Regions from separate parts of the Janibacter terrae genome, predicted to be linked through region 2. Evidence: riboswitches for the same ligand, from Rfam matches in the RefSeq annotation. Region 2 holds a riboswitch; each other region holds the start of a gene.
The links. Region 2 has a riboswitch for S-adenosylmethionine ahead of V3C34_RS01305 (OsmC family protein). Riboswitches for the same ligand answer to the same signal wherever they lie in the genome.
Positions count from the first base shown of each region.

Region 1 (7,776 bases), 1.0 Mb from region 2:
CAAGGGCGACCTCTGGGCCTCCTCCGAGGTCATGGCCGCGACCGACCTGCTGTGGTTCTCCGGTGCCGACGAGGTCAACCTCGCGCACCTCGCCCAGGGCGCCCACGGCGTCGTCTCCGTCGTCGGCCACGTCGCCGGGCGCGAGTACCGGGCGATGGTCGAGGCCGTCGACGCCGGTGACCTCGCCGCCGCCCGCGCGATCCACCACCGCCTCATCCCCGTGACCAACGCGATCATGTCCACCTCGCAGGGCGCGATCATGGCCAAGGCCGCCCTCGTCGAGCTCGGCGTCATCGAGCACGCGAGCGTGCGCCTGCCCTACGTCGAGGGGCCGGACGAGCACCTCGACATCCTGCGCAAGGGTCTGGCCGCCTCCGGGATCGGGGCAGCATGAGCCACCCGCACCCCGACCTGCTGCTGCCGCCCGCCCTCGCCCCGGGCGCGCTGCGCATCATCCCGCTCGGCGGCCTCGGTGAGGTCGGACGCAACATGGCGGTCATCGAGCACGAGGGCCAGCTGCTCGTCATCGACTGCGGCGTCCTCTTCCCCGAGGACCACCAGCCCGGCGTCGACCTGATCCTCCCGGACTTCGAGTACATCCTCGACCGGCTCGACGACGTGCAGGCCATCGTCCTCACGCACGGCCACGAGGACCACATCGGCGCTGTGCCCTACCTGCTCAAGCACAAGCCCGACATCCCGCTCGTCGGCTCGACGCTCACGCTGGCCCTCGTCGAGGCCAAGCTCAAGGAGCACCGGATCAAGCCCTGGACCCTCGGGGTCAAGGAGGGCGGGCGCGAGTCCTTCGGCGTCTTCGACTGCGAGTTCATCGCCGTCAACCACTCGATCCCCGACGCGCTCGCGGTCTTCGTGCGCACCGGGGGCGGCACGGTCCTGCACACCGGTGACTTCAAGATGGACCAGCTGCCGCTGGACCGTCGCCTCACGGACCTGCGGGCCTTCGCCCGCGTCGGTGAGGAGGGCGTCGACCTCTTCATGACCGACTCGACCAACGCCGAGGTGCCGGGCTTCACCACGCCCGAGCGCGAGATCGGTCCCGCGATCGACACCGTCTTCCACAAGGCGCAGCGCCGGATCATCGTCGCCTGCTTCTCCAGCCACGTGCACCGCGTCCAGCAGGTGCTCGACGCCGCCGAGCGCAACGGCCGCAAGGTCGCCATGGTCGGTCGCTCGATGGTGCGCAACATGGGCATCGCTGCGGACCTGGGGTACCTGCACGTGCCCGACCGCGTGCTCGTCGACGTCAAGAAGCTCGACAACTACCCGGACAACGAGGTCGTCCTGATCTGCACGGGCAGCCAGGGCGAGCCGATGGCGGCCCTGTCGCGCATGGCCAACCGCGACCACCGCATCGACGTGGGCGACGGGGACACCGTGCTGCTCGCCTCGAGCCTCATCCCCGGCAACGAGAACGCCGTGTACCGCGTCATCAACGGCCTCATGCGCCTGGGTGCCGACGTCGTGCACAAGGGCAACGCCAAGGTGCACGTGTCCGGTCACGCGAGCGCCGGTGAGCTGCTCTACTGCTACAACATCGTCAAGCCGCGCAATGTCATGCCGGTCCACGGCGAGTGGCGCCACCTCGTGGCCAACGCCGAGCTGGCGATCCAGACCGGGGTCGACCCCGACCACGTCGTGCTCGCCGAGGACGGTGTCGTCATCGACCTCGTCGACGGCCGCGCCCGCATCGCCGGCGCCGTGCCCTGTGGGTACGTCTACGTCGACGGCTCGAGCGTCGGCGGCACCACCGAGGAGCTGCTCAAGGACCGCCGCATCCTGCGCGACGAGGGGTTCATCTCGGTCATGGTCGTCGTCGACTCCTCGACCGGCAAGGTCATCGCCGGCCCCGAGATCACCGCCCGCGGCTTCGCCGAGGACGACGAGATCTTCACCCAGGTCAAGCCCAAGATCATCGCCGCGCTCGACGAGGCGACCAGGAAGGGCACGACCGACACCCACCAGCTGCAGCAGGTCGTGCGCCGCGCCGTCGGTGGCTGGGTCGGCGGCAAGATCCGTCGCCGCCCGATGATCATCCCGGTGGTCGTGGCGGCCTAGGAGACGGTGCCCCGGGCGTCCCAGGATTCTCGGGTGACCCGATAAACCTCGCCTTCGCAAGAGTTTGAGACTCTTGCGAAGGCGAGGTTTCTCTTGCTGAGCGAAGGGGGACTGCCGGGTCCCCCCTTCGACCTCACCCGAGGAGGGTCAGAGGGCGCGAAGGGCGCCGAGGAGCCGGTCGATGTGCGCCGGGGTGGTGCCGAGGCCCGCGCTGATCCGCACCGCGGTGTCCTGCTCGTGCTCGGAGAGCAGGTCGTCGACGAGCAGGTGCGCGCAGAACTTGCCGTCGCGCACACCGATGCCGTGGTCGTCGCCGAGGATGCGCGCGACCTCGCTGCTGTCGTGGCCGTCGACCGTGATCGCCGCGACGGGGGCGCCCTCTCCACCGCCGAAGAGCGTGTGGACGCGCACACCCTCGATCCCGGCCAGACCGCTCAGCAGTCGGATGCGCAGGGCCTGCTCGTGGTCGATGATCGCCCGCTCGCGCTCGGCGATGATCTCGCAGGCCCTCGCCAGGGCGATCGCGCCGAGGACGTTGGGGGAGCCGGCCTCGTGCCGGGCCGGACCGCAGGTCCACTCTGTCGTGTCGAGACCGACGCGGGCGGTGGCGCCGCCACCGGCGAGGTAGGGGTCGGCGGCGTCGAGCCAGTCGCTGCGGCCGACGAGCACCCCGGCGCCGAAGGGGGCGTAGATCTTGTGGCCGGAGAAGGCGACCCAGTCGATCCCGAGGGCAGCGATGTCGACCCGACGGTGCGGCGCGACCTGGGCGGCGTCGAGGGCGAAGCGGGCGTCGTGCTCGCGGGCGACCGCGGCCAGGCGCTCGATCGGCCAGTGCTCGCCCGTGACGTTGGACGCGCCCGTGGCGACGACGAGGCGGTGCTCTGCGGGGTGGTTGCGCAGGGCCTGCTCGAGGAGCTCGACGGCCTCGTCGCGGCTGTGCGGCACGGGCAGCCGCAGCGTGTCGCCCCACGGGAGGAGGGCCGCGTGGTGCTCGGAGGCGAAGACGAAGACCTTCGTGCCCGCCGGCAGCGCCCGGGCCAGCAGGTTGAAGGAGTCGGTCGTGTTGCGGGTGAAGACGACCTGGTCGTCCTCACGCGCCCCGACGAAGTCGGCGACGCTCTCGCGAGCCTGCTCGTAGCGCGAGCTGGTCACCCGGGAGGCGAAGCCGGCACCGCGGTGAACGGACGAGTAGGTCACCGCGGCGGTGGCGACCTCCTGCGCGACGGCCTCGAAGGCCGGGGTCGTCGCCCCGTGGTCGAGGTGCGCGTACTCGACGGTCGAGCCGTCGCGGTCGCGGTAGGTCAGGCCCTCCGAGACGAGGCGGGGGAGGTCGGTCGAGGTCTGCTGCACGTGGGACACGGTCATTGGGGATGCTCCTGGTCCGTCAGGGACCCGGGTGTCGACCACGAGTCCGCGCTTGCCGGGCGACAATGGCGTCGCCGGCCAGGTCGTCACCCGGAGCACCCCACCGCGGAGGAGGGTTGCCGACCAGCTAGCCGGGGCTTGTCGCTGGTACTCGTGACCTTGCGGATGACCATATCGGACACCGGTGGGTCCGTGTCGAGAGGAGGCGAGGCGCGTCTCGCCACCTGGGACGTCAGCCGAGGGCGACGGCGATGACCGCTCCGGCGACGAGGTAGGGACCGAAGGCGAGGTGCGTCCCCCGGTCGGCCCGGCGCGCGAGCAGCAGTGCGAGAGCGGCGAGTCCACCGATGACGAAGCCCACCCAGACCCCCACGACGAGGTGCGTCCAGCCGAGCCAGGCGAGCGTCGGCGCGATCGAGACCATGAGCTTGGCGTCGCCCATCCCGATCGAGCGGCCGAAGAGGAGGAAGGCGAGCGCGAGCGTCCCGCCCCCGACGAGCAGGGCCGCGAGCCCAGCCCGCTGCAACGCCTCCCACTCGCCGGTCGCGGCGGAGGCGAGGGTGAGCAGCGCGGCCTGCACGGGGACCAGGGGCAGGGTGATCGCGTTGGGCAGGCGGTGGACGTCGGCGTCCACCGCGGCGAGGACGAGGCCGGCGAGGGCCAGCGAGAGCGGTGCCGCGAGCACCGGCCACGGCAGGTCGGAGAGCCCGCGTGCGATCGCCCACCCGACGGAGGGGGCGACCGGCAGGACCCACAGGTGTCGGGGGAGGGGACCCCCTTCGTCCTCCCGCCGGTAGGTCCCGGTGCGCAGCCAGAGGTACCCGACCACGCCGCCGACGAGCGCCAGGAGGGCGACGATGAGGGTGCGTGCGTCCACGGCGGCGACGCTACTCGGCGGGTGCCGGGGCCGCTCCCCGATCTCCACAGGTTGCCGTTGTTGCGCGTGTGACGCGTGTGTCGGGCGGGGCTTTCGCCTAACCTGCGGAACATGGCCACTCGTCCGTCGACCTCCTCGCGCAGCACCAAGGGCGCCTCGTCGCGCCCCAAGGGCAGCACCCGTCCGTCGGGTCGCACGTCCGCTGCGAAGGGGAAGACCGCCGCCCCGCGCAAGAAGGCCGCGTCCGGCGGTGGTCTCCCGCTGCCGCTGGCCGCGGTCCACAGGACGTGGGTGGGCGTCGCCCACGCCACCGGCGCCGGCGTGCGCCGGATCGGCACGAGTGCCGGCGAGATCGAGCCCGAGCACCGGCGCGACGGGTGGGGCTTCCTGGCCCTCGCGCTGGCCCTGGTCGTCGCGGTCCGCGAGTGGTGGGGCCTGTCGGGCGCCTTCGGTGACGTCGTGCACGCGGTCTTCGCGGGCACCTTCGGCCGGGTGGCGTACGCGCTGCCGATCGTCCTGCTGCTCCTCGGGGTCCGCCTGCTGCGCTCGGCCGGCGAGTCCGCGGCCGACGCTCGCCTGGGCTTCGGCACGGCGGGGCTGCTCTTCGCCGTCTCCGGCCTGACGCACATCTCCAAGGACATCCCGCAGCCGCCGGACGGCGCCGGGCCCATGCGGGACGCGGGCGGCATCGTCGGCTTCCTCGCCGCGGACCCCCTGACCACGGCGGTCACGGAGTGGCCGGCCATCGTCCTGCTGGTCCTCCTCGGCCTCTTCAGCCTCCTCCTGCTCACCGGCACCCCCCTGCACGAGGTGCCGCAGCGCCTGGCCTACGTCCGGGCCGCCTTCACCGGGGAGGTCCCCTCGCACGTCACCAGCGCCGACGTCGCGGCGAAGGGGGACGCTCCCCAGGCCGCGGTCGCGCGGGCCCGGCGTCGGCGCACCTTCGACGACGACGAGAACCTGGGCGAGCGCGACGGCGACACCGCCTTCGACCAGGCCGCGGTGGTCCAGCCCGCGGGGAAGGGACGCAAGCGCAAGGGCGCCGCCGCGCCCGTCGACGCGGTCGACGAGCCGGCCGCGGATGCCGCGGCCACCGACGGTCCCCGCCCGGGGGAGAAGCGGCCGACCAAGAACCCGGTCGTCGCGCCGATCAGGAGTGCGGACAAGCCGGCCCTGGAGCCGCCGCCCACGACCCAGCTGCCGCAGCGGGTCGAGCAGCTGGCCCTGGCCGGCGACGTCACCTACACGCTCCCTGACAGCCAGCACCTCAAGCCCGGCGCACCCCACAAGGAGCGCTCGGCGGCCAACGACAAGGTCGTCGAGTCCCTGACGAGCGTCCTCGACGAGTTCGGCATCGACGCGCAGGTCACCGGGTTCCACCGCGGCCCGACCGTCACCCGGTACGTCGTCGAGCTCGGCCCGGGCGTGAAGGTCGAGCGGGTCACCGCGCTGTCGAAGAACATCGCGTACGCGGTCGCCTCGGCCGACGTGCGCATCCTCAGCCCCATCCCGGGCAAGTCCGCCATCGGCATTGAGATCCCCAATGCCGACAAGGAGATGGTCTGCCTCGGCGACGTGCTGCGGTCCGACGTCGCCCGCAACAACGAGCACCCGATGGTCATGGGCGTCGGCAAGGACGTGGAGGGCGGCTACGTCATCGCCAACCTCGCGAAGATGCCGCACCTCCTCGTCGCCGGCGCCACCGGCTCCGGCAAGAGCTCCTTCGTCAACTCGATGATCACCTCGATCCTCATGCGGGCCACGCCCGACGAGGTGCGGATGGTGCTCGTCGACCCCAAGCGCGTGGAGCTGACGGCTTACGAGGGCATCCCGCACCTCATCACGCCGATCATCACCAACGCCAAGAAGGCGGCGGAGGCCCTGCAGTGGGTCGTGCGCGAGATGGACATGCGCTACGACGACCTCGCGACCTTCGGCTACAAGCACCTCGACGACTACAACAAGGCCGTCAGGGCCGGCAAGGTCGAGCCGATCCCCGGCAGCGAGCGGGTCATCCAGCCCTACCCCTACCTGCTGGTCATCGTCGACGAGCTCGCCGACCTGATGATGGTCGCCCCGCGAGACGTCGAGGACTCGATCGTGCGCATCACCCAGCTCGCGCGCGCGGCCGGCATCCACCTCGTGCTCGCGACCCAGCGACCCTCGGTCGACGTCGTCACCGGCCTCATCAAGGCCAACGTCCCCTCACGGATGGCCTTCGCCACCTCGTCGCTCGCCGACTCGCGCGTCGTGCTCGACCAGCCGGGCGCGGAGAAGCTGCTCGGCCAGGGTGACGCGCTCTTCCTGCCGATGGGCAAGTCCAAGCCGATGCGTGTCCAGGGCGCCTGGGTCACCGAGTCGGAGATCGAGGCCGTCGTCAGCCACGTGACCGGTCAGCTCAAGCCGACCTACCGCGAGGACGTCGCCCCCGAGACGCCCAAGAAGCAGATCGACGAGGACATCGGCGACGACCTCGACGTGCTGCTCCAGGCGACCGAGCTCGTCGTCACGAGCCAGTTCGGCTCGACCTCCATGCTCCAGCGCAAGCTGCGCGTCGGCTTCGCCAAGGCCGGTCGCCTCATGGACCTGCTCGAGTCGCGCGGCGTCGTCGGTCCGTCCGAGGGCTCCAAGGCCCGCGACGTGCTCATCACGCCCGAGGACCTGCCGACCACCCTCGCCCTGATGCGCGGCGAGGAGCCGCCGGCGTCCACCGGGGACGAGGGCGACCCCCACGACGACGAGGACGAGGCCGTCGTCGTCACCGAGGCCGAGGCCGCCGCCGGGGACACCGCGGTCATCGACGTGCGCGAGGGATCACCGGCTGCGCCGCACAACCGCTACCCGACGGACCCCATCGGTACCGAGGTCGTCGAGGAGTGGACCGAGGACGACGACGAGGACGCCTGGTCCATCACCGACCGTCACTGACCGGCCGGCGCAGGAGCGGGGGCAGGATCAGCGGGCCGTCGGCGACGGGCGAGTCTAGGGTTGCCGCATGACGAAGGCCTGGTACGAGCTCGACAGCCGACCGACAGGTGCCCGGTACTGGGCCGCGGTGGTGCGCAAGCAGCCATCCGCTGTCCTCGTCGCGATCCAGCTGTTCGCGATCATCCTGCTGCCGTGGGTCGAGTCCGAACCCTGGGGACGCGTGGTCATCACGTCGTTGTCGCTGTTCGCGGTGACCTTCGGCATCTGGGTCGTGCGCTCCACCCCGGCCCTGACGTGGCTCGCGCTGCTGATCGGCTTTCCCGCCTTCGTCCTCGAGGTCTGGTCCGTCCTCGAACCTGCCGACCACGTCGTCGGCTTCACCGCGCACCTGCTCCTGGCGGTCTTCTACTTCTATGTCGCCTACGGCCTCGTCGCGTACATGTTCGCCGACACCTGGGTGACCAAGGACGAGCTGTTCGCCGTCGGTGCGGCCTTCACCGTGCTCCTCTTCGGCTTCGCCTACCTCTTCG
Region 1 covers NZ_CP144167.1:2,694,872-2,702,647, reverse strand. The annotation lists gene dapA (4-hydroxy-tetrahydrodipicolinate synthase) at 1-394, shown strand, start outside; gene V3C34_RS13335 (ribonuclease J) at 391-2,076, shown strand; gene V3C34_RS13330 (aminotransferase class V-fold PLP-dependent enzyme) at 2,224-3,441, opposite strand; SAM riboswitch class IV at 3,485-3,600, opposite strand; gene V3C34_RS13325 (A24 family peptidase) at 3,674-4,318, opposite strand; gene V3C34_RS13320 (DNA translocase FtsK) at 4,430-7,246, shown strand; gene V3C34_RS13315 (ion channel) at 7,314-7,776, shown strand, end outside.
Region 1: another riboswitch for S-adenosylmethionine. It lies ahead of V3C34_RS13330 (aminotransferase class V-fold PLP-dependent enzyme); the one in region 2 lies ahead of V3C34_RS01305 (OsmC family protein).

Region 2 (7,776 bases):
CACCCGGCACCTCGCCGACGACGAGCAGGCCCCCGGAGGTCTGCGCGTCGGCGAGCAGGATGAGCTCGTCCTCGCTGGTGCCGTCGGCGGACAGGTGCGGGCGGACCCAGTCGAGGTTGCGCTTGGAGCCGCCGGGTACGTGGCCCGCCGCGAGCGCCTCGCGCGCGCCTGTGACGTAGGGGACGGCCGCGGCATCGATCCGCGCGGCCACCGACGAGGCCCGGCACATCTTGTACAGGTGACCGAGCAGGCCGAAGCCGGTGACATCGGTCGCCGCCCGCACCCCGGCCGCCAGCGCGGCGCGGGAGGCGTCGCGGTTGAGGGCGACCATCGAGGCGATCGCCTCCTCGCTGCGCTCGCCGGTCGTCTTGTGCCGGTTGTTGAGCACGCCGACACCGAGCGGCTTGGTGAGGCTGATCGGCAGGCCGGGCTCGGCGGCGTCGTTGCGCATCAGCCGCTGGGGGTCGGCGGTCCCGGTGACGGCCATGCCGTAGATCGGCTCGGGGGCGTCGATGCTGTGGCCGCCGAGGACCGGGAAGCCCGCCTCGGTCGCGACGTCGAGACCACCCCGCAGGACCTCCCGCAGGAGGTCGGTCGGGAGCAGCTCACGCGGCCAGGCGACGAGGTTGATCGCCATGACCGGGTCGCCGCCCATCGCGTAGACGTCGGAGACGGCGTTGGCGGCGGCGATCCGGCCCCAGTCGTAGGGGTCGTCGACGACGGGCGTGAAGAAGTCCGCGGTCGAGAGCACCGCCCGGCCGCCCTCGATGCGCACGGCCGCCGCGTCATCGCCGTCGTCGAGGCCGACGAGGACGTCCGCGCCGGGGGGCGCCGCGACGTGCAGCCCGGCGACGATCTGCTCGAGCTCTCCGGCGGGGATCTTGCAGGCGCACCCTCCGCCGCGGGCGAACTGGGTCAGTCGGACCGGTTCCATGGCCTCACCCTAGGACGCCGGTCCCACCGAGGGGCGGCAGGGGCTCAGCCGAGGACGACGAGCGCCGCGCCCGCCCCGAGGCCGGCGGCGGTGACGACACCCGCGGTGACCGCCGTGACCCGCCAGGTGAGGGCGCGGCCCACCATGACCAGGGACGGGAGGCTCACGGCCGGCAGCGCGATGAGGACGAGCCCCAGCACCCACGGGCTGGCACCGACGGCGGCGAGGGCGAGGAGCACCGGGATCTCGCCACCGGTCGGGATGACGAGGAGGACCACGACGGCAGCGACGGCCACCAGGGCGAACCCCCCGCCGGTCACCCACGCCGCCTCGAAGCTGAAGACGTGCGCGGCCGCGCCCACGAGCGCGACGACGACGAGGTACTCCGGCACGAGGGTGAGCGTGAACCGCACGAGCGAGCGGACGAACCGCCCCAGCGACGGCCCGTCCTCGTCCACGGTCTCCGGTGCGATGTCCGCGGCGGTGGGGTCCACCCTTCGTCCCTGGGCGAGGCGGGCGGCGAGCGCCGCCGCCCCCAGGACCAGCCCGACCCCGACGACGAGCCGGGTCGCGGCCCACTCCCACGGCCCGACGAGCGCGAGGAAGACGAGGACGGCCGGGTTGAGGACCGGGTTGCCGAGCCAGTAGGCGACGACCGACGGGAGCGGCACCCCGCTGCGACGCAGCGAGACCGCCACCGGCGAGGCGCAGCAGGTGCACATCATGCTCGGCAGCGAGGCAGCGCCCGCGATGGCCGCGCCGGAGGTGGAGCCGCGGCCGGCGAGGACCCGGCGCAGGTGCTCCCGGGGCAGGAGCGCGTCGATGGCCGCGGCGACGAGCAGGCCGACGAGCAGCGCCTTCCAGACGGCCAGGCTGTACGCAAGCGTGAAGTCCCAGGCCCCCTGCGACCACGTCGACGCGTCACGCGCGACGTCGACGAGCGCACCCCCGTCCCACGCCCGGCTGCCGACGAGGCCGTCGATCTTCAGCGCGTAGGGCCACCACTTGGCCCAGACGAGACCGACGACGAAGACCAGGGCGGTGTTCGCGACCCCGAGGACCCAGCGGTCGAGGTGTCGCGGCCGGCCGGGAGACGGTGCGGTGCTCACGTCGTCACCGTAGGAGAAGGACGCTCCGGTGTCTCGGGGGACGACCTGTCCTAGGGTGGGCGGCGGAGGCGTCTGGGTTCCTGGTGGTCCCCCCGGTCTTCAACACCGGTGAGGCTGAGCATCTCGGTCTGGCGGGTTCGATTCCCGTCCGCCTCCGCCACACGTCCGACCCGAAGGGAGCACGGTGACCGACCCCCGGCAGGCCATCCCGCGCACCGACACGCTGCTGGCCTCGGCGCCCTTCGTCGCCGCGGCGGAGCGACTCGGGCGGGATGTCGTCCGGGTCGCGATCACCGCCGCCCAGCAGCAGGCGCGCGACGGGAGCATCGGCCCCGACGAGGTCCCCGCCACCGCACTCGCCGGGCTCCCGACCCGGGCCAGCTCGCTCACCGCGGTCCTCAACGCGACCGGCGTCGTGGTGCACACCAACATCGGCCGGGCCCCCTTGTCCCCCCGCGCGATCGAGGCCGTCGTCGACGCCGCCGGCTACGTCGACGTCGAGATGGACCTGGCCACGGGAGCGAGGAGCCGACGCGGCGCCGGGGCACTCGCCGCCCTGCTCGACGCCGTCCCCGACGCGACCGGCGCGCTGGTCGTCAACAACGGCGCGGCCGCGCTCGTGCTCGCCACGACCGCGCTCGCCGCCGGGCGCGAGGTCGTCGTCTCGCGCGGGGAGATGGTCGAGATCGGCGACGGGTTCCGCCTGCCCGACCTCATCGCCTCGACCGGCGCTCGGCTGCGCGAGGTCGGCACGACGAACCGCACCCACCTGAGGGACTACGCCGACGCGATCGGTCCGGGCACCGGGTGCGTGCTCAAGGTGCACCCGAGCAACTTCCGCGTCGACGGGTTCACGGCCGAGGTGGGCCTCGGTGAGCTCCGCGGGCTGCGTCGGCCCGACGGCTCCCCCGTGCCGGTCGTCGCCGACATCGGGTCCGGCCTGCTGCGGCCCGACCCGCTGCTGCCCGACGAGCCGGATGCCACGACGTGGCTGCGCGCGGGCGCCACGATCGTCACCGCCAGCGGCGACAAGCTCCTCGGCGGCCCGCAGGCGGGTCTCGTCCTCGGCGACGCGGAGGTCGTCGAGCGGTTGCGCCGCCACCCGCTTCAGCGCGCCCTGCGCGTCGACAAGCTGACCCTCGCCGCGCTCGAGGCGACTCTGCGCGGATCGGTCCCACCGGTCACCGCCGCGCTGCACGTCACCGCCGACGAGCTGCGGCCGCGGGTCGAGGCCCTCGCCGCCGCCCTCGGCCGTGGGGTCGTGGCGGTCGAGGGCCGCGTCGGCGGCGGCGGGGCGCCCGGCGTGCCCCTGCCCGGCTGGGCCGTCGAGATCCCCGCGGACGCCGTCGAGCGCCTGCGCGTCGGCGAGCCGGTCGTGCTCGCCCGGGTCGAAGGGGGGCGCGGCCTGGTCGACCTGCGCTGCGTCCCGGCCGATCGGGACGGTGACGTCGAAGCGGCACTGCGGGCGGCGCTCGGCGACGACGGGCCCGACCCGGGGACGCCCACCCCATGAGGCGCGTGCTCGCCACCGCCGGGCACGTCGACCACGGCAAGTCGACGCTCGTGCGCGCGCTCACCGGGCGTGACCCCGACCGGCTGCGCGAGGAGCGCGAGCGCGGGCTGACCATCCAGCTCGGTTACGCCTGGACGACCCTGCCGAGCGGGGCCGAGGTCGCCTTCGTCGACGTGCCGGGGCACCAGCGGTTCCTCGGGACGATGCTCTCGGGGCTGGGGCCGGCGCCGGCGGTGGTCTTCGTCGTCGCCGCTGACCAGGGCTGGCAGGCGCAGAGCAGCGAGCACCTCGCCGCCGTGCAGGCGCTCGCCATCACCGACGGCCTGCTCGTCATCACCCGGTGCGACCTGGCCGACGACGAGCAGCGAGCCGGCGTGCTCACCGAGTCGCGGCGACACCTGGCCGAGGCCGGGCTCGACCTCCCTGCCGTCGAGGTCTCGGCGGTCCGGGGCGACGGGATGGACTCCCTTCGCGCGGCGCTCGACGAGCTCGCTGCCCGGCTGCCGGAGCCGGACGCCCGGGCGCCGGTGCGGCTCTGGTCCGACCGCAGCTTCTCCGTCTCCGGCGCGGGGACGGTCGTCACGGGCACCCTCGGCGCGGGCACGGTCCACGTCGGCGACCGGCTGGTGCTGCTCGACCGCGGGTCCGCACGCGAGGTGACGGTGCGTGGCCTGCACAGCCAGGACGAGGCGCACGAAGCCGTCGGCCCGGTCTCCCGGGTCGCAGTCAACCTGCGCCGCGTGGACGAGGTCGGCCGCTCCGTCGCGCTGCTGACGCCCGACGCCTTCGCGCTCGCGTCGGTCGTCGACGTGTCCGCCACCGAGCTGCATTCCCCTAGGGCAATGCAGACGAACGGTCACGGGAGCGCGCATTCCCCTAGGGCAATGCAGATGGTCGAGCAGGGGACGCTGCACGTCGGGTCGGTCGACGTCGAGGTGCACGTGCGCCCCCTCGGGCCGGACCACGCCCGCCTCTCGGCCGCGACCGTCCTCCCGTGGCGCGTGGGCGACCGGGCGATCCTGCGCGACGCGGGGAGTCGTCGCCTGTGGGCCGTCCGCGTCGTGGACGTCGACCCCCTGCCGCTCACCCGCCGCGGTGCCCCAGGGCGAAGGGGGCAGGCCCTCGCCTCTGCAGGCGCGGACCCCGCCGACCTCGCCACCGCTCGGCTGCGCTCGCGCGCAGCCGAGCGGGCGGACGTGCTCGACCGGCTGGGTCTCCCCGCGCCAGCGGGTGCCGTGCGGCACGGTGACTGGTGGGTCGACGCGGGGGCCGTGAGCACGTGGCGCGACCGGCTCGGCGAGGCCGTCCGCCGGCACCATGCCGCCGACCCGCTCAGCGCCGGGCTGCCCGTCGCCGAGGCGGCCAGGTCGCTCGGCCTGCCCGAGCACCTCCCTGCGGTGCTCGGGCAGGCCCTGGTGCCGGGACTGGCCACCGACGCCGGCCTCGCCGTCGCCGACGGCCGCGTCCACGACCCGGAGGCTGGCGGCCTCGGAGCCGCGGAGGCCGGGATCGCGGCTCTCGAGGCACGGCTGGGGGCCACCCCCTTCGTGGCGGCGGAGCGGGGTGAGCTCGCCGAGCTCGGTCTCGGGACCGCGGAGCTCGCGGCCGCCGAGCGCCTCGGACGGATCATGCGTCTGCCCGACGACGTCGTGCTGCTCCCCGACGCGCCGGCGCGGGCGATGCGGGTGCTCGCCGGGCTGGAGCAACCCTTCACCCTCAGCCTCGCGCGACAGGCGCTCGGGACCACCCGGCGCGTCGCCGTGCCCCTGCTCGAGCACCTCGACGCCCGCGGGTGGACCCGGCGGGTGGACGGGAGTCTGCGGCAGGTCGTGCGCTAGGCCGCGCTCAGGCAGCGACCTCGAGGCTCGTCGTCACCGGCACGCCGTGCGTGAGGTTGTCGAGGACGGGGCAGTGCTCGGCGACGGCCTGCTCGAGGCGGCGGTACTCCCCTTCGCTCTCCGGGCCGCTGACCGTGATGGCCAGCTCGATGCCCTGGAAGCCCGGACGCACCGACTCGTCCGTGCCGAGGAACCCGGCGAGGTCCAGGTCGCCGCGCAGGTCGACGTCGATCGTGTCGACCCGGAGGCCGAGCTTGTCGGCCCAGACCTGGTAGCTGATGACGGTGCACGAGGCGAGGGCGGCCAGCAGGTGCTCGACCGGGTTGGCGCCCTTGTCGGTGCCGCCGAGGGCCGGCGGCTCGTCGATCGTGTAGCTGAACTGGCGGCTCGTGATGGCGACCTCGGTCCCCGTGACGAGCGCGCCCCGGGTCGTGACCTCGAGCAGCGTGGTGGGTGCGGTGGTGGCAGTCATGGACGGCTCCGTGGATCAGGGGCTCTCGTGAACCCGCGCTTGGCGCGGCCGGTCGGCCGACGCCCAGGTCGTCACCCGGGGCACCCCACCGAGGGTGGAGGGTTGCCGCCCAGCAAGCCGGGGCTTCGCGCTGGGACTCATGACCTGGCCATAAGATGACACACAGCAATCCATAACGTCCAGTTATGTATCAGGAAGTGGGACCGCGCCTGAGGTCGACCGTGAAGAGCGGCAGGAAGAGCTGGGCCAGCGGCCCGATGGCGAGCGCGTAGAGGAAGGTGCCGACGCCGACCGTGCCGCCGAGCAGCCACCCGACGACGACCACCGTGACCTCGATCCCCGTGCGCACCAACCGGATCGAGTGGCCGGTGAGGCGCGCGATCCCCGTCATCAGGCCGTCGCGCGGACCGGGCCCGAACTGCGAGCCGATGTACATGCCGGTCGCGATGCCGTTGAGCACCACGCCCCCGACGAGGAGCACGATGCGCCAGCCGAGGTCGCCCGGCTCGTCGAGGTGCGCGAGGACGAGGTCGGCGGAGGGGCCGATGAGCAGAGCGTTGCCGATCGTGCCGACGCCGGGCTTCTGCCGCAACGGGATCCACCCGAGCAGCACGAGCAGCGAGACGCCGACGACGATCGTGCCGAAGCTCAGCGGGACGTGGCGCGAGACGCCGACGTGGAGCACGTCCCAGGGGATCTGGCCGAGCGTCGCGCGCAGCACCATCGCCATCGACGCGCCGTAGAGGAAGAGGCCCGCGAGGAGCAACGGCAGACGGACCCCGAGGCGCCCGGCACGCAGCTGCTCGAGGGGGCCGATGTCGGCGAGCTGTCGCCCGCGGGGTGGCGCGTCGTCGGTCACCGGGTCAGCGTAGGGCTCGACGAGATCAGTCGCCCACGGTCTGCTTGCCGCGGGCGACGACCTTGCGGTCGGGCGCGTAGACGATCTGGGTGTCCTTGTCCTCGTAGTCGAACTGGTTGAGGAAGAAGCGCATGGCGTTGATCCGGCCGCGCTTCTTGTCGTTGGACCTGATGACCGTCCAGGGCGCGTGCTTGGTGTCGGTCCGCTCGAACATCGCCTCCTTGGCGGCGGTGTACGCCTCCCACTTGTCGAGGCTCTCGAGGTCCATCGGGGAGAGCTTCCACCGGCGCACCGGGTCGATCTGGCGGATGGCGAAGCGGGTGCGCTGCTCCTGCTGGGTCACGGAGAACCACAGCTTGGTGACGTGGACCCCGGCGTCGATGAGCATCCGCTCGATCTTCGGCGCCTGGTCCATGAAGCCCTCGTACTGCTCGTCGCTGCAGAAGCCCATGACCCGCTCGACGCCGGCGCGGTTGTACCAGGAGCGGTCGAAGAGGACGATCTCGCCGCTCGTCGGCAGGTGCCGCAGGTAGCGCTGGAAGTACCACTCGCCCTCCTCTCGCTCGCTCGGCCTGGTGAGCGCGACGACCCTGGCGCCCCGGGGGTTGAGGTGCTCCGTGAAGCGCTTGATCGTGCCGCCCTTGCCGGCGGCGTCACGGCCCTCGAAGAGGACGACGAACTTGCGGCCGGTGTCCTGCGCCCAGTACTGGAACTTCAGCAGCTCGATCTGCAGCAGGTACTTCTCGACGTCGTAGTCGTTGCGGGTCATGAGCTCGTCGTACGGGTAGTTCTCCCGCCACGTCTCGACGGCCAGGCCGTCCGGTCGGATGAGCATCGGGTCGTCACCCTGGTCGTCGCGGACGGTGTAGCCCTCGTCGATGAGCCGGTCGATGTACTCGCGGAGGTTCTGCTTCTGCATGGGACGTGGGTACCACGTGGACCTGTCGCGCGGGTGTCGGAGCGGGTGGCGGAGACTGGAGTCCATGGCCAGGAGGACGAAGGGGGGCGGCGCCACCCCCGCGACGCGGGCGCTGGCGGCGGCCGGGGTGGC
Region 2 covers NZ_CP144167.1:251,905-259,680, forward strand. The annotation lists gene selD (selenide, water dikinase SelD) at 1-934, opposite strand, end outside; gene V3C34_RS01285 (permease) at 979-2,043, opposite strand; tRNA gene V3C34_RS01290 (tRNA-Sec) at 2,108-2,203, shown strand; gene selA (L-seryl-tRNA(Sec) selenium transferase) at 2,228-3,556, shown strand; gene V3C34_RS01300 (SelB C-terminal domain-containing protein) at 3,553-5,394, shown strand; gene V3C34_RS01305 (OsmC family protein) at 5,402-5,866, opposite strand; SAM riboswitch class IV at 5,897-6,011, opposite strand; gene V3C34_RS01310 (YczE/YyaS/YitT family protein) at 6,057-6,725, opposite strand; gene ppk2 (polyphosphate kinase 2) at 6,751-7,644, opposite strand; gene ybaK (Cys-tRNA(Pro) deacylase) at 7,709-7,776, shown strand, end outside.

Region 3 (7,776 bases), 1.5 Mb from region 2:
GTGGACAGCACGACCCGGCGGCCGCGGTGCGGTGCGAAGACGCGGTGCTGCTCGGCCGCGGACAGGCGCGCGTAGAGCGGGATGACCTCGGTGTCCGGGAGGTCCATCGACGTCAGCGCGTCCTGCGCGTCGCGGATCTCGCGCTCACCGGAGAGGAAGACCAGGACGTCCCGGACATCGGGCGCCGTGCTCGTCGACTCGGTCCACAGCTCCTCGACCGCGCGGCAGATGCCGGTGACCTGGTCCCCGTCCCCGTCGTCTGCCTCGTCGTCGCCCAGCGGGCGGTAGCGGACCTCGACGGGGTAGGTGCGGCCGGAGACCTCGATGATCGGGGCGGGCTCGCCCGCGGCGTCACCGAAGTGCTGGGCGAAGCGCTCCGGGTCGATCGTCGCGGAGGTGATGATGACCTTGAGGTCGGGACGCCGGGGCAGCAGCTGCTTGAGGTAGCCGAGGATGAAGTCGATGTTGAGCGAACGCTCGTGGGCCTCGTCGATGATGATCGTGTCGTAGCGGCGCAGGTCCCGGTCGCGCTGCATCTCGTTGAGCAGGATGCCGTCGGTCATGACCTTGACCGCGGTCTGGTCGCTGCTGTGGTCGGCGAAGCGCACCTGGTAGCCGACGAGCCCGCCGAGCTCGACCTGCATCTCCTCGGCGATCCGCTCGGCGACGGAGCGCGCGGCGATCCGCCGGGGCTGGGTGTGCCCGATCTGCCCGGTCGTGCCGCGCCCGATCTCCAGGGCGATCTTGGGCAGCTGGGTCGTCTTGCCGGAGCCGGTCTCCCCCGCGACGATGACGACCTGGTGCTCGCGCATCGCCTCGGCGATGTCGTCCTTGCGGGCGACGACCGGCAGGTCCTCGTTGTAGTGCAGCTCCTCCGCGGGGACGGCGTCGCGAAGGGTGGTGGGCATGGGGTTCAGGATATCCGCGCCCTCAGAAGTCGATCGTCGTGGTCGGCCCGACCGGCGTGCGCAGCGCGGCGTCGAGCTCGGCCACCGCGCCGGGACGCTGCTGCGTGACGTAGCCGGCCGCGTGTCGTGCGCCGAGCGTCTGGCCGCCGAGCCAGACGGCCCCGAGGTCGCCGATGCCCAGGGTGACCTCGGCCGGCTCGTCGGTCCGGGTGAGTGCGCCGACGCCGTCGCGGGCGGTCCAGCGCCAGGTGCCGGCCGTGTCCTCGAGGACGTCGTCGTGCACCAGCACGACGACGTCGAGGTCCGCGGCGTGACCACGCTCGGCGACCGCGGTCGGCAGGTCGACGAGGCGCAACCACAGGCTGTCGCTCAGACCACCGCCACCGATGGAGCGGTGCGAGGGCAGCCACAGCGCCAGGGCGTCGTCGGGGTGACCCAGTACTCCGTGCTGCCCATGAGGTCGATCGTCGTCAGCCGCTCGGCGAGCGCCAGCCGCGCACCGGGGTCGACGGAGATGAGGAAGAAGACCCCGACCTCGCCCCGCGGCTGCCCGTCGGACCACGTGGGGCTGCGGTGGAAGTACGCGCACCCGACGTCGCGGCCCTCGCGGGTCGCCCACAGCAGCCGGGCCGGCTCCCGGTCGCCGCGGCTCTCCGGGACGTCGCGCAGGATCCGCTCGCAGTCCTCGAGGCTGCGCACGACCTGCCCCGGCGCCTGCTCGCCGCACGCCCTGGCGAGGGCGTGCCAGCGGGCGCCCTGCTCGGCGCTCGCGGTGGTCGTGCGGGTCGCCGTCGCGTCCGCCTGCGTGCGCACGGCAGCGGGCGCGGTGAAGGTCGTGCCGGCCGCGAAGCGCGAGCGCAGCGCCGAGCTCGCGACGCCGTACCCGAAGCGGCCGTAGATCGTCTCCTGCGTCAGGCCCTCGGCAGGACGAAGGGAGGCGCCCCCCTTCGCCGGGACCGAGAGCTCGACGTCCCAGGACCCGGCGATGCCGACGACCTCCCCGTCGCGGGTGGCGACGAAGCCGGCCCGTCGAGGACGAGCGCAGCGGCTGCGTCGTCGTCGGGGTCGATCCGGGTGACGTGGATGTCGGAGGCCATGCCGCCACGCTCGCACCCCGGCGAAGGGGGTGCAACGCACTTTTCTCGGCTACGGCACCGGTGAGGTGATCGGTCGCGACGTGATGCCCTCCACGCGGGACTCTCGCCGCCGGCGCTCGGTCTCCTGCCGTCGCTCCTCGGCCTCCTCCCGCGCCCGGCGCTCGCGCCGGGCCTCGTCGGACTCGGTCGCGGCGCCGACCTTGTCCGCGGCCGACTGGACCGAGCTCACCTGCGCCGTGGTCTTGTTGGTGACCTTGACCGAGTACTTGAGCGCATACCCGCTCCTTCGCACGCGCCCGGCGCCGGCCACGGCCGACCAGTCGGTGACCATGTCGTCCACGAGCCGGATGCCGGTCTTGTCGGCGAGGGTGTCCGTCACCTTGTGCTTCGCCCGGACCTTGCCCGTGGCGACCTGGTGCTGCGCCCAGATCCTCGTGTTGGTCGCGAGCCGTCGATGGGCGATGGGGTTGGTCGACCTGTCGGCGGCCCTGATGCCCTTGAGCTCGTCGGCCCGGCGGCTGGCCCGGGTCGCGTCCCTGGCCTCGATGCGCCGACTGCCGGGCACGAGGATGTCGGCCGCCGTGAGCACCGTCGTCAGGCCGACGTCCCGGTAGCTGCCCTCCCCGTACACGGCGCGGCGCCCCAGCCTGCCCAGCGGGTCGGCTGCCGTGACGACGGCCGCAGGCTTGCCCCAGGGCGTGAGGTCGACGACGTCGTTGTTGAACAGGCGGCTCCGGCCCGTCCGGCTCGCCATCTCGAAACCGTTGTACCCCTTCTCGTCGGAGAGCTCGGACCCCACCGCGGCCAGGCTCGTCGCCATGGTCCGCTCGTCGGCGCTCGCCTCCTCCGCCTCGCGCTCGAAGCCCCTCTTGTTCATCTCCCGCGAGTTGGCGGCGGCCCGGTACTCCCGCTCGACGATGGCGTACTCGGGGTCCTGCGGGGTCAGCGTCGCGAGCTTCGCCTTGCGCTCCTCCGAGATGCGGACGTTCTCCTCGTACCGTCCACGGAGTCGCTCGAGGGTGGCCTGGCTCTCCTCGAGCCGGTCCGCGTAGGGACGGATGATCCGCTCGGTGTCCGCGAGGCGGTTGGCGATCGCGAAGAGGTCATCCGGGGTGCTGCCCACCTCGTCCTCGAAGATCGTCCCCGCGCACGAGTCCCACACCCCCTTCGTCGAGACCATGCGCAGCATCTCGGCCACGGTGTGGATGTTGGCGGCGACCGTCCGCAGCTCGTCCGCCTCGGCCCGGATCGTGCTGGGGTCGCCCTCCTCGATGGTCCCGGGGTCGTGGAGCGCCATCAGAGGATCCCTTGGTTGCGCCGGTCGACGAGGTCCTCGGTGAGCACGTACCAGGACCCCGCGTCCCGGGCCAGCCGCGCCAGCTCGCGCAGCTGCTTGCCCACCCTGATCCGCTCCCGCTCGAAGTCCCCGATCGCCGCCTCGTACGCGTCGGTGCCGTACCAGCTCGGGAACCCGAAGGTCTCGACGGCCTCGTTGTTGGCCTTGGCCGCCTTCTCCTCGAGGAAGTCGGCGATGGCCTTGAGCTGGCGACCGAGGCCCTCGATGCCCTCGCTGTCGATGGAGATGCGTTCCTGTCCGCCCATGCACCCACGCTAGGGAAGAACGCCGAGGGGCCCGTGGAGTTCTCCACAGGCCCCTCGGGGTGGTCGTCAGGCCTTCGCGGCGGCGAAGCCCTGCTCGAGGTCGGCGACGATGTCCTCGATCGCCTCGAGGCCCACTGCGAGGCGCACGAGGCCGGGGGTGACGCCAGCGGCGAGCCGGTCCTCGTCGGGGCCCTGCGAGTGGGTCGTCGACGCGGGGTGGATGACGAGCGAGCGCACGTCACCGATGTTGGCCAGGTGGCTGTGCAGGCTCAGGCCCTCGACGAACTTCTTGCCCGCCTCGAGGCCGCCGGAGATCTCGAAGGAGATGACGGCGCCGGCACCCTGGGGCGTGTACCGCTGCGCGAGCTCGTGGCTGGGGCTGCTCGGCAGCGAGGCCCACGTGACCTTGTCGACCTGCGCGTGCTGACCGAGGAACTCGGCGACCTTGGCCGTGTTGGCCAGGTGCCGCTCCATGCGCAGGCTGAGCGTCTCGATGCCCTGCCCGATGAGGAAGGCGTTGAAGGGGGAGATCGCCGGGCCGATGTCGCGCAGCAGCTGCACCCGGGCCTTGAGGATGAAGGAGAGGTTGGCACCCATGGCACCGTCCACGCCGAGGTCCGGGCCGAAGCGCAGCCCGTGGTAGCTCGGGTCGGGCTGGTTGTAGTTGGGGAACTTCTCCGGGTCCGCCGCGTAGTCGAACCGGCCGGCGTCGACGATCACGCCGGCGATCGCGGTGCCGTGGCCGCCGAGGTACTTCGTCGCGGAGTGCACGACGACGTCCGCACCGTGCTCGATCGGACGGAGCACGTAGGGCGTCGCGATCGTGTTGTCCACGACGAGCGGCACGCCGGCCGCGTGCGCGACCTCGGAGATGCCGGCGATGTCCAGGACGATGTCCTTGGGGTTGCCGATGGTCTCGCCGAAGAAGGCCTTGGTGTTGGGCTTGACCGCCGCGCGCCACTGCTCGAGGTCGCTCGGGTCATCGACGAAGCTCACCTCGATGCCGAACTTCGGCAGGGTAAACTTCAGCAGGTTGATCGTGCCGCCGTAGAGGGCGGTGCTGGCGACGATGTGGTCACCGGCCTCGGCGAGGTTGACCAGGGCCAGGTGCGTCGCGGACATGCCGGAGGCGGTGAGGAGCGCGCCCACGCCGCCCTCGAGGGCCGCGATCTTCTGCTCCACCGCGTCCTGCGTGGGGTTCATGATCCGCGTGTAGATGTTGCCGAGCTCCTTGAGCGCGAACAGGTTCGCCGCGTGCTCGGTGTCCTTGAACTGGTAGGAGGTCGTCAGGTGGATCGGCAGTGCCCGCGAACCCGTGGTCGGGTCGGGCGCCTGGCCGGCGTGGATCTGCTTCGTCTCGAAGTTCCACGTGGACGGGTCGCTCATGAGTTTTGCTCCTGATCGTGCGCGCTTGACCGTGGCGGTCGCCACGGACCAGGTCGTCTCCCGGGGCACCCCACCGCGGATGGAGGGTTGCCGGCCAGCGAGCCGGGGCCTGGCGCTGGCACTCAAGACCTACCCGGAGACTAGGAGGGTGACCAGCATCTGGTCAGGCCCGTCTCACGCGGTGGACCCACCACAGGCCGACGAAGGGGAGGACGAGCGGCAGGAACCCGTACCCGGACCCGAAGTGCGACCAGACGGTCTTGTCCGGGAAGAGGTCCGGCAGGACGTACGACAGCGTGCCCACGGTGAGCACGCCGACGGCCTCGACGAGGATCGCCCCGGTCGCGACCCGCGCGCCGGTGGTTCCCCCCTTCGCCAGGGCCACGGTCGCGACGACGTAGACCACGGCCGCGAGCGCCGAGAGCGCGTACGCCAGCGGCGCCCGGTCGAGGTACTGGGTGACCTGCAGGACCGAGCGGCCGGTCGCGGCGAGCGCGAGCACGGCGTAGACGGCGACGACGACCCGACCCGGCCCGGTGCCCGTGCGCAGCTCAGGCGGAGCCATGGGTCTGCCAGATCTGCAGGATGCGGTAGGTCATGACACCGACGGTGAAGGCACCGGCGAGGACGACCCCCATGGCCCACCGGGTCTTCTCCTTCAGGGCGATGAAGACGACGATCGGGGGCAGGATCGGCAGGGTGAGGGCGTAGGCGAGCATCGTCGCCCCCTCCCCCTCCCCCTCGACCTGCCCCATCGCGATCGCGGACCCGACGACGAGAGCGAGCAGGAGCAGCTCGACGACGGCGGTCGTGAGCAGCATGAGGTCGTCGACGAGCCGGTCGATGATCAGGTAGGCCAGGGCCAGGACGCCGAGCACGCCGACCGCGACGAGCACGAGAGTGGTCAGCGGCACAAGCACGGCGGCAAGCGTACGCGGCCCCGCTGCTGGCACGATCACGGCATGAGCGCGCCACGCCCCGGAGCCCACGACCTGCTCGCCGCCGTCGTCGATGCCGGCAGCTTCGTCTCCTGGGACGAGCCGATCGACCGCTCCGGCCTGAGCGACGGCTACCTCGCGACCCTGGAGGCGGCAGCCGCGCGGTCCGGCACCGACGAGTCGGTGGTCACCGGCCGGGCGAGCATCCGCGGGCACGAGGTCGCGCTCGTCGTCGGCGAGTTCCGCTTCCTCGGCGGCTCGATCGGGCGCGCGGCCGCCGGACGCATCGTCGCGGCGGTGCGCCGGGCGACGACCGAGCGCCTCCCCCTCGTCGCGGCGACGGCGAGCGGAGGCACCCGGATGCAGGAGGGCACGCCCGCCTTCATGACGATGGTCGACATCTCCGCGGCCGTCGTCGCGCACAAGGCCGCCGGCCTGCCCTACCTCGTCTACCTGCGGCACCCGACGACCGGCGGGGTCTTCGCGTCGTGGGGCTCGCTCGGCCACATGACCATCGCCGAGCCGGGCGCGCTCATCGGCTTCCTCGGCCCGGTCGTCTACGAGACGCTGAACGGCGCCCCCTTCCCCTCCGGCGTGCAGGTCGCCGAGAACCTCGTCGACAAGGGCATCGTCGACGCGGTCGTGCCGACCGACGAGCTCGCCGACATCGCCGCCCGGGCGCTCACGCTGCTCTCCGCCACGACCGGGGGCCACGCCCGCTCACCCGCGGCGGAGGACGGCGCGCCGGTCCGGCGGATCGCCCCCTTCGTCTCCCGGCCGGAGCCGAGCGAGGAGGAGATCGCGCGGCTGTGGACCGCCATCGAGACGACGCGAAGGGGGGACCGCCCCGGCGTCCGAGAGCTGCTGCGGTACGCCGCGGACGACGTCATCCCGCTCAACGGCACCGGCTACGGCGAGTCGGACAAGGGCGTGATGCTCGCGCTGGCGAGCTTCGGCGGGCGGTCGTGCGTCCTCGTCGGCCAGGACCGCCGCTACCAGGTCTCGGAGTCGATGGGTCCGGCCGCCCTGCGCGAGGCGCGCCGCGGCATGCGGATGGCGACCGAGCTCGGTCTGCCCCTCGTCACCGTCATCGACACCCCCGGCGCCGACCTCTCCCCGCGTGCCGAGGAGGGGGCCCTGGCCGGCGAGATCGCCCGGTGCATCTCCGACATGACGGCCCTCACCGTGCCGAGCGTGTCGGTGCTGCTCGGCGAGGGCACCGGCGGCGGCGCGCTCGCGCTGCTGCCCGCGCGACGGGTCGTCGCCGCGGGCAATGCCTGGCTCTCCCCGCTGCCACCCGAGGGCGCGAGCGCCATCGTCTTCAAGGACACCGAGCACGCCCCCCTCCTCGCCGCCCGCCAACGCGTCGGCGCGCCGCAGATGCACGAGGACGGGCTCGTCGATGTCCTCGTCCCCGAGGAACCGGCGGCGCACGTCGACCCGCAGGCCTTCGCCCGCGCGATCGGCGCGGCGGTCGCTGCGCAGGTCGAGGCACTGCTGTGACGGTGGGTGGGCGAGCTGGAGTCTGGGAGTGTCGTACTGCAGTTCGTCATCGGGGGCGATGACAGGGCCCGGCTTTCCGGGACCTCACGGGGACCGGTCAGCTGAACTGCAGTACGACACGCCGGCTCGGGCCAGCCAGACGCTCACCCCGTCGCACGCAGCTCCTCCCACACCGGCATCTCGACGACGCCCTGCGGGGTCGCGAGGTAGGTGCCGAGGAGCGGCACGCCGTGCCGACGGCTCGCGGCGAGCGCCTCCTCGTGCAGGTCGCGCGCCCGGTCGTCCGGGGCGAGGCCGCGCGGGCGCCCGATGGCAGCGACGAAACCACCGATGCTGTCGGCG
Region 3 covers NZ_CP144167.1:1,724,368-1,732,143, reverse strand. The annotation lists gene hrpA (ATP-dependent RNA helicase HrpA) at 1-908, opposite strand, end outside; gene V3C34_RS08535 (sterol carrier protein domain-containing protein) at 931-1,263, opposite strand; gene V3C34_RS08530 (hypothetical protein) at 1,278-2,045, opposite strand; gene V3C34_RS08525 (hypothetical protein) at 2,055-3,302, opposite strand; gene V3C34_RS08520 (hypothetical protein) at 3,302-3,607, opposite strand; gene V3C34_RS08515 (bifunctional o-acetylhomoserine/o-acetylserine sulfhydrylase) at 3,674-4,993, opposite strand; SAM riboswitch class IV at 5,010-5,123, opposite strand; gene V3C34_RS08510 (hypothetical protein) at 5,157-5,558, opposite strand; gene V3C34_RS08505 (hypothetical protein) at 5,545-5,913, opposite strand; gene V3C34_RS08500 (carboxyl transferase domain-containing protein) at 5,956-7,434, shown strand; gene V3C34_RS08495 (hypothetical protein) at 7,578-7,776, opposite strand, start outside.
Region 3: another riboswitch for S-adenosylmethionine. It lies ahead of V3C34_RS08515 (bifunctional o-acetylhomoserine/o-acetylserine sulfhydrylase); the one in region 2 lies ahead of V3C34_RS01305 (OsmC family protein).

Region 4 (7,776 bases), 1.5 Mb from region 2:
CCGAGACGCTCGCCGCCCTGACCGACCACGTCGCCGACGCGCAGCGGACGGTCACGACCTACGCCGCGCCGGCCCCGTCCACCCCGGGCATCGTCGTCATGCTCGTCGTCATCGTCGTGGTCGTGACCCTGGCGGTCGACATGTCGAGCGCCACCGCCGGGTCGCCGACGGTCGCGGGGCTCCCGCTCCTGTCCCTCTTCCTCGTCTCCGCCGCGAACTCCGGCGGGTCGCTGCACTGGGGCTGGTTCCTCGGGGGCGCCGGCCTCTGGCTCGCGATGGTCGTGCACCAGTCCGACCTCGACCTGCGGAGCTGGGCCACCTCGATCCCGCTCCTCGCTGAGGGCGACGGCCAGCAGTCCGCGACCCGCGCCCACCGCTGGCAGGCGGTCCGCCTCGGCGCGATCGCCATCGCCGGCGCCGTCGCCGTCACCACGGTCGTGCCGCACATGCCCACGCGCTTCGTGCTCGACGGGCTCGGTCGGCGCGGGACGGGCGTCGGCGACGGCACCGGCATCCGCCTGTCCACCCAGCTCGACCTCAAGCGCAGCCTCGAGTCGCCCAGCCAGGTCCCGGTCCTGCGCTACACGACCGACGACCCGACCCCGCAGCCGCTGCGGGTGGCGGTCGTGGAGGACTTCACCGACGGGTTCGGCCGGATGACCTCGCGCACCCGCCAGCCGCAGGAGGGCTTCGTCCCGCGCGATCCCCTGGCCGACCTGCCCGAGGGCGTCGCCCGCGACCGTCGCAATGTCATCGTCGAGGACAACAGCGTGTCCGCGCCGCAGCTGCCCCTGCCCGCGCTCGTCGACTCCGCCGACCTCGGCGGCATCGCGTGGTCGCTGGGGCGCGACGGCACCGCTCGCGTGCAGCGCACCCCCGGCACCTACTCCGCGTCCTTCACCGAGCTCGACCCCCAGGACGAGGACTTCCCCGCGGGCAGCACCCAGCTCGCCGACCCCGTCGACCCGACGGCCTACCGGGACGAGTACCTCACCCTCGACCCCGGGTCCTCCGTCGAGATCACCGAGCTCGCCGACTCGCTGACGACGCCGGGTGAGAGCGAGATCCGGGCCGCCCGGGCGATCCAGGAGTACCTGCGCGGGCCCGATTTCGACTACGACCTGGAGCTCCCCCCTTCGCCCCCGGGCCGGGACCCGGTCGTGCACTTCCTACGGACCAAGGTGGGCTACTGCCAGCAGTTCGCCACGACGATGACCCTGCTCGCCCGCGCCCGCGGCATCCCCGCGCGCGTCGTCGTCGGCTTCCTCCCCGGCTCCTCCCCCGACGGCCGGCAGCGGGTCGTGCGCGCCAGCGACGCCCACGCGTGGCCGGAGCTGTACTTCGAAGGCGTGGGCTGGGTGCGGTTCGAGCCAACGCCCGGGGCGCGCGCGGCCTCCGTCCCCGGCTACACGATCCAGACCTCCGAGACAGGCGACTCGACGGACAGCGCGACGTCCAGCTCGTCGACGACGAGCAGCTCGTCCGCCGCGGCCCAGCCCGGCGAGGAGGCGACGTCCGTCGACCCCACGGCGGTCGCGGACGAGGGCACCCCCCGGTGGGTGTGGTGGCTGCTCGGTCTCGCCGGACTCGCGCTGCTGCTCGCGATCGTGCCGGTCACGGCGCGGCTCTCCCGACGTCGCGGGCGCTCGCGCGCCGAGGACGACGCCGCCCGGGTCGAGCGGGAGTGGCAGGAGCTGGTCAGCCAGCTCGACGACCTCGGCATCCGGGCACCCGTGGGGTCCACCCCGCGGCAGGCCGGTGCCTGGCTCGGCCACCGCATGTCCCTCGAGCCACACGTGCAGGACCAGCTGGACCTCGTCGTGAGGACCCTGGAGACCGCGCGCTACGCCCCGGCCCGCAGCCAGCTGCCCGATGTGTCCCACGAGGTCGACGCGGTCGTCGGACGGGTCCGCTCCAGCCGTCAGCGCTCGGCCCAGGTGCGCTCGCTGCTGTGGCCCCAGGACGGCGTCGACACCTGGCGCGCGCTCGGCCGCGCCCTCTCGCGGCGCCTGACCCGGCGCCGCTGAGGGGTGGCGGTCAGTCGAGGTAGTCGCGCAGGACCTGCGAGCGGCTCGGGTGACGCAGCTTGCTCATGGTCTTGGACTCGATCTGGCGGATGCGCTCACGCGTCACGCCGTAGACCTTGCCGATCTCGTCGAGCGTCTTGGGCTGGCCGTCGGTCAGGCCGAAGCGCATGGAGACGACGCCGGCCTCCCGCTCGCTGAGCGTGTCCAGGACCGAGTGCAGCTGCTCCTGCAGGAGCGTGAAGCTCACGGCGTCGGCCGGTACGACCGCCTCGGAGTCCTCGATGAGGTCACCGAACTCGGAGTCACCGTCCTCGCCGAGCGGGGTGTGCAGCGAGATGGGCTCGCGACCGTACTTCTGGACCTCGACGACCTTCTCCGGCGTCATGTCCAGCTCCTTGGCCAGCTCCTCCGGGGTGGGCTCACGGCCCAGGTCCTGGAGCATCTGGCGCTGCACACGGGCGAGCTTGTTGATGACCTCGACCATGTGCACCGGGATGCGGATGGTGCGGGCCTGGTCGGCCATGGCGCGCGTGATGGCCTGGCGGATCCACCACGTCGCGTACGTCGAGAACTTGTAGCCCTTGGTGTAGTCGAACTTCTCGACCGCACGGATCAGGCCGAGGTTGCCCTCCTGGATGAGGTCGAGGAAGAGCATGCCGCGACCGGTGTAGCGCTTGGCGAGCGAGACGACGAGTCGCAGGTTGGCCTCGAGCAGGTGGTTCTTGGCGTTCTTGCCGTCCTGAGCGATCCACCACAGCTCGCGCTTGAACTTCATGTCGATCTTCTCGCCCGAGGCGAGCTTCTCCTCCGCGAACAGGCCGGCCTCGATGCGCTTGGCGAGCTCGACCTCCTGCTCGGCGTTGAGGAGGGCGACCTTGCCGATCTGCTTGAGGTAGTCCTTGACCGGGTCTGCGGTGGCACCGGCCGTCACGACCTGCTGCGCGGGAGCGTCGTCCTCGTCGTCGTTGCTGATCGTGAAACCGGACTTCTCGTCCTGCTCGGTCTCGGGCTTGGCCTTCGCCTGCGCCGGGTCCTCGCCGATGACCTCGTCCTCGTCGGGATCCGGCTCCTCGGCCGTGGTCGTCGTCGGGTTGGCGGCCTTGTTGGCGGCGGTCTTCTTCGCAGCGGTCTTCTTGGCGGCGGCCTTCTTCACCGGGGCCGCCGCCGCGGCAGCAGCCGCCTTGGGGGCGGCGGTCTTGGTGGTCGCCTTCTTCGCCGCGGTCTTCTTCACGGGCGCCGCGGTCTTCTTCACGGGTGCAGCGGCTTTCTTGGTCACCGCCTGCTTCGCGGGGGCCTTCTTCGCCGTCGTCTTCTTGGCGGACGTGGACTGTGGCACCTGAACCTCGATTCCTTGGTCGTCGAGCGCCCGCAGGACGACCCGCCCCCGGCTGGGGCTGATCTGCGCGTCGCCGAAGGCGGCCTGCAGCTCGTCACTGGTGATGGATCCGGTGGTGTGGCCCTTGCGGACCAGCTCCTGGAGCGATGGGTGCGAGAACTCCTTGGGGAGGGAGCCCTGCGCCCCGTCGGACCGTGGGGACACAGCAGTCACCAACAACCTTTCGTCACGGAAGAATCCGCCGGGACCTCCAAGGGGTGGCGTTCGTCCCTCGGGCTCCGACTCGCCCGGTCGCTGCGCGCTGGGCTCGTCACCATTATAAAACGCGGTGCGCCGAAATGCCGCAGCGGGCGCCCCGAAGGACGCCCGCTGGGTCGGTTGGTGCCGTGCGTGGCGGCTCAGCGCGCCTTGACGGCGAGCACGTCGCACGGCGCGTCGAGCAGCACCCGCTGGGCGTTGGAGCCGAGGATCAGCTTGCCGACCGGCGTGCGCTTGCGCAGGCCGATGATGATCAGGCTGGCGTCGGTCTCCTCGGCGACGACGATGAGGTCCTCGGCCGGCTCCTTGCCACGGACGAGCCCGCGGACCTCACCCTCGACGCCGGCCTCCTCGAGACGGGTCCGGACCTGCTTGAGGTCCTGCTCGTTCTTGCGTGCGGTGTCGCCGCTCATCCCCACACCCCCACGGTCGGAGTGGATGACGACGAGCGGCTCCTTGCGCAGGTGGCACTCCTCGAAGGCCCGCTCGAGAGCGGCCTCGCCCTCCTTGGTGGACACATACCCCACGACGATCGTCATCGATGCTCCTCAACAGATACTGGGTTCCTGAATGACCTGTGCCAGACGCTACACCGGCGGCGCGTGACGTGTCTCACTCACACGCGGCCGTGTCCCCGGCGAGCACGCGGCGGAGCAGCCCAGCGACCTGGTCGACCTCGGTGAGGAACCCGTCGTGGCCCACCCGGGAGGAGATCGTCGTCAGCTGCGCCCGTGGGTGCAGTCGCGCGAGCTCCTCCGAGAGGCGGGGCGGGTAGAGACGGTCGGAGTCCACCGGCGCGAGGACCAGGCGACCGGCGAAGGGGGCGAGCGCCGCCTCGACCCCGCCGCGCCCGCGACCCAGGTCGTGCGAGTTCATCGCCTCGGAGAGCACCGCGTACGAGTTGGCGTCGAAGCGACGCGCGAGCTTGCCGCCGTGGTGGTCGAGGTAGCTCTCCACGGCATAGCGCGGACGACCGCACTCCCCCGCCGGCTCGTCCTGCTCCCGGCGACCGAAGCGCTCGTGCAGCTCGATCTCGCTGCGGTAGGTCACGTGGGCGATGCGGCGGGCGATGCCGAGACCGACCTCAGGACCCTGCGGGTGGTCGTAGTAGTCGCCGTCGGCGAACCAGGGGTCGTTGCGGATCGCGAGGATCTGGGCCTGGCTCCAGCCGATCTGCTCCGCAGTCGCGTAGCCGCTCGTGGCCAGGGCGATGGCGGTACCGACCCGGTCGGGGTGACCGGCCGCCCACTCGAGGGTGCGCATGCCGCCCATCGAGCCGCCGATGACCGTGTGCCAGCGCTCGATGCCCAGCGCGTCGGCGAGCGCCGCCTCTGCCGCGACCTGGTCGCGGATCGTCAGCCGGGGGAAGCGCCCGCCCCACGGCCGGCCGTCCGCCGCGAGCGTCCCGGGACCGGTGCTGCCCTGGCAACCGCCGAGGACGTTGATCGCGACGACGAAGTACTCGTCGCTGTCCAGGGGTGCGCCGGACCCGATCAGGCCCGGCCACCACCCGTCGGTCGGGTGTCCCGGACCGGCCTGGCCCACGACGTGACTGTCGCCGGTGAGGGCGTGCTCGACGAGGACCGCGTTGTCCCGGGCCGGGTCGAGCTCGCCCCAGGTCTCGTAGGCGAGCACCACGTCGGGCAGGCGTTCGCCGGACTCGAGCGTGAGGTCCCCGATGCGCAGGAAGTGCCGGTCCCCCGGCTCGTCGCCGTCGCGCCACAGCGCGGTGTTGCTGGGGGGTGTGGTGGTGACGCTCATCGACGGTGCTCCCGGGGTCTCGCCTTGCCGCACCACTGCGATGCGACCCGGTCATCACCCGGGGCACCCCGTCACGAGGAGGGTTGCCGGCCAGCAAGCCGGGGCTTGACGCTGGCACTCATGACCTGGCGACAACCTTAACCACAGCGGCCCCACGGGATCGAGTCCGGTCCGGTGTCCGGACTAGGCCGCCGGGTGGCGCCCCGCGCGCGCGTCGGGCCCGAGGTCCCAGGGCCGCAGCCCGGCGGACAGCAGGTCGAGCATGAGACCGGCGAGCCGGTAGCCGGGCTCGATCTGCAGCGCGCGCTCGAGGCAGCTGCCGGCGATCGTGCCGTCCCCCATCCACCACGCGATGTGCGCCGTGCAGGTGAGCAGCGGGGGCGTGAGCTCCTCGGGCACGAGCCGCCCGAGCTCGGCGATGCGGGCGCGGACCGCGAGGACGTCCTCCTGGTGGCGACCGACGTCGACGGCAGCATCGGGCACGGACCCGGCGTCCGGGTCCACGAGGGCCCACGGGCAGCGCGCCAGCGCCGTGCGGGCGTGCTCGACGAGGGGGTCGCCGAAGGTGGCGAAGGGCACGGCTCCGGGGCAGAGGCCGCCGAGGAGCGCGTCACGCCAGTCGACGTCTTGCAGCGACGCGGAGAGGACGAGGAGCTCTGCGTCGCTGAGCTCGGCGACCGGGGTCGCGTCGGCGGAGGGGTCGAGCAGCCGCGCCCAGGTCCGGGCCACCTGCTGGTGCGCGAACTCCTCCTCGAGCGGGTTCACGGCGAGCGCGACCCGACGGGCCCTGGCCTCGTCGCGCTCCGGCAGCACGGCGTCGACCAGGTGCGCACGGCTCGGCAGCGGGCAGACCCCTGCCTCGACGAAGGTGGCGACGGCGGGCACGTCCTCGGGTCGGGGCAGCGGGATGCCGAGGCGACGCCTGGCCCGGGGCCCGCCTGCGGGGTAGCAGCGCCCGTCGCGGACCACGAGGTGCTCCTGCACCCGCAGCCCGGCCTCGCGGGCCGCGGCGGTCATCGCCGCGCGGAGGTGGCGGGACTCCCCTTCGTCCTCCTCGAAGGCCATGAGCAGGACTGCGGTGGCCCCCTCCCGCACCGCGATGGCGATGGCGTGCTCCGCGACGGCCCGGCAGGCCGCGGGCTCGGGCACGAGGTCGTGCCGCTGCAGCAGGCCGAGCCGGCGGCCGCGCATCACGGTCAGGCAGAGGGAGGGGCCCGGGTGGTACCCGAGCTGGTACGGGAGGATGACGGCGAGCTCGGCGGCGTCGCGAGGTCGGGCGATGTGGTCCATGCCGACGAATCTGGCGCCTGCAGAGGGTGCCAGCAGCGACCGGGCGGATCCTGTGGGAACCCGGACGTCAGGCAGGTGGTCTGCGGACGGTCAGTCGCGCACGACGTGCGAGCGGACCGTCGGGCCGGGCTCCCACTGCTGCTGCGGGGTCCACTGCTGGCGCCCGGACGCACCTGCGGCCACCGCCTGCTCCCAGGCGATGAAGTCCTCGGTCTCCCGCACCAGGGTCGTGGCGACCCAGCCGATGACCATGACGTCGTCGAGCAGGCCGAGGGCGAGGAGGAGGCCCTCCGGGACCACGTCGATCGGCGAGACGACGTAGCCGACACCGGCGAGCAGGAGCATCAGGCGACTGGACGACAGACCGGTGTACTGCCCCGCGCGGACCGCGCGGATCATCCGGGGGACGGCCCGCAGGCGGGTCCAGAGGCTGGGCCCGCCGGGCCGCGCCGCGCTGCGGACGGCGGAAGCGAGGTGGGTGGCGTTGCGGACGCGGCTGGTCGTGGCCATGTCGGTCTCCTGACGCTCAGGCGTGCCCGGTCCGGGCGCGCTCCGCTGGATCCAACGTAGCGCGCCCGGTCCGGATTCCCTCAGGTGCGCGGGCTCACTCGCGTGCGCCGACCGTCTCCCGGGGGGCGCCCTGGGTGATCTGGCCGTCGGCACGCAGCTCCCAGAACTGCGCACCCTCGATCCCGAGCTCACGCGGGTCGAACTGCGGGTCGATGCCCCGGGCCTTCTGCGCGCGGTAGTCCTTGAGCGCCTTCAGGGCCGGGACCTGGAGCAGCAGGATGCCCAGGATGTTGAGCCAGGCCATCGTGCCGACGCCGATGTCGCCGAGGCCCCACGCGGAGCCGGCCGTCGTCGTCGCCCCGTAGGCGGCCGAGACGAGGATCAACCCCTGCAGCGCCCGGATCATCCCGCGGCGCACGGTGGCGCTGCGGATCTTGCGGGTGAGGTAGGCGAGGTTGACCTCGGCCATGTAGTAGTACGCGACCATCGTCGTGAAGGCGAAGAAGACGAGCGCCAGGGCCACGAAGCTCGAGCCGATACCGGGCGCGAAGCTGTCCAGGCCCGCCTGCACGAAGCCCGGGCCGGGCTCGACGT
Region 4 covers NZ_CP144167.1:1,739,639-1,747,414, reverse strand. The annotation lists gene V3C34_RS08590 (DUF3488 and transglutaminase-like domain-containing protein) at 1-2,027, shown strand, start outside; gene V3C34_RS08585 (RNA polymerase sigma factor) at 2,038-3,567, opposite strand; gene V3C34_RS08580 (universal stress protein) at 3,762-4,160, opposite strand; gene metX (homoserine O-acetyltransferase MetX) at 4,234-5,382, opposite strand; SAM riboswitch class IV at 5,398-5,508, opposite strand; gene V3C34_RS08570 (DUF4192 domain-containing protein) at 5,566-6,672, opposite strand; gene V3C34_RS08565 (YkvA family protein) at 6,763-7,182, opposite strand; gene V3C34_RS08560 (alanine/glycine:cation symporter family protein) at 7,277-7,776, opposite strand, start outside.
Region 4: another riboswitch for S-adenosylmethionine. It lies ahead of metX (homoserine O-acetyltransferase MetX); the one in region 2 lies ahead of V3C34_RS01305 (OsmC family protein).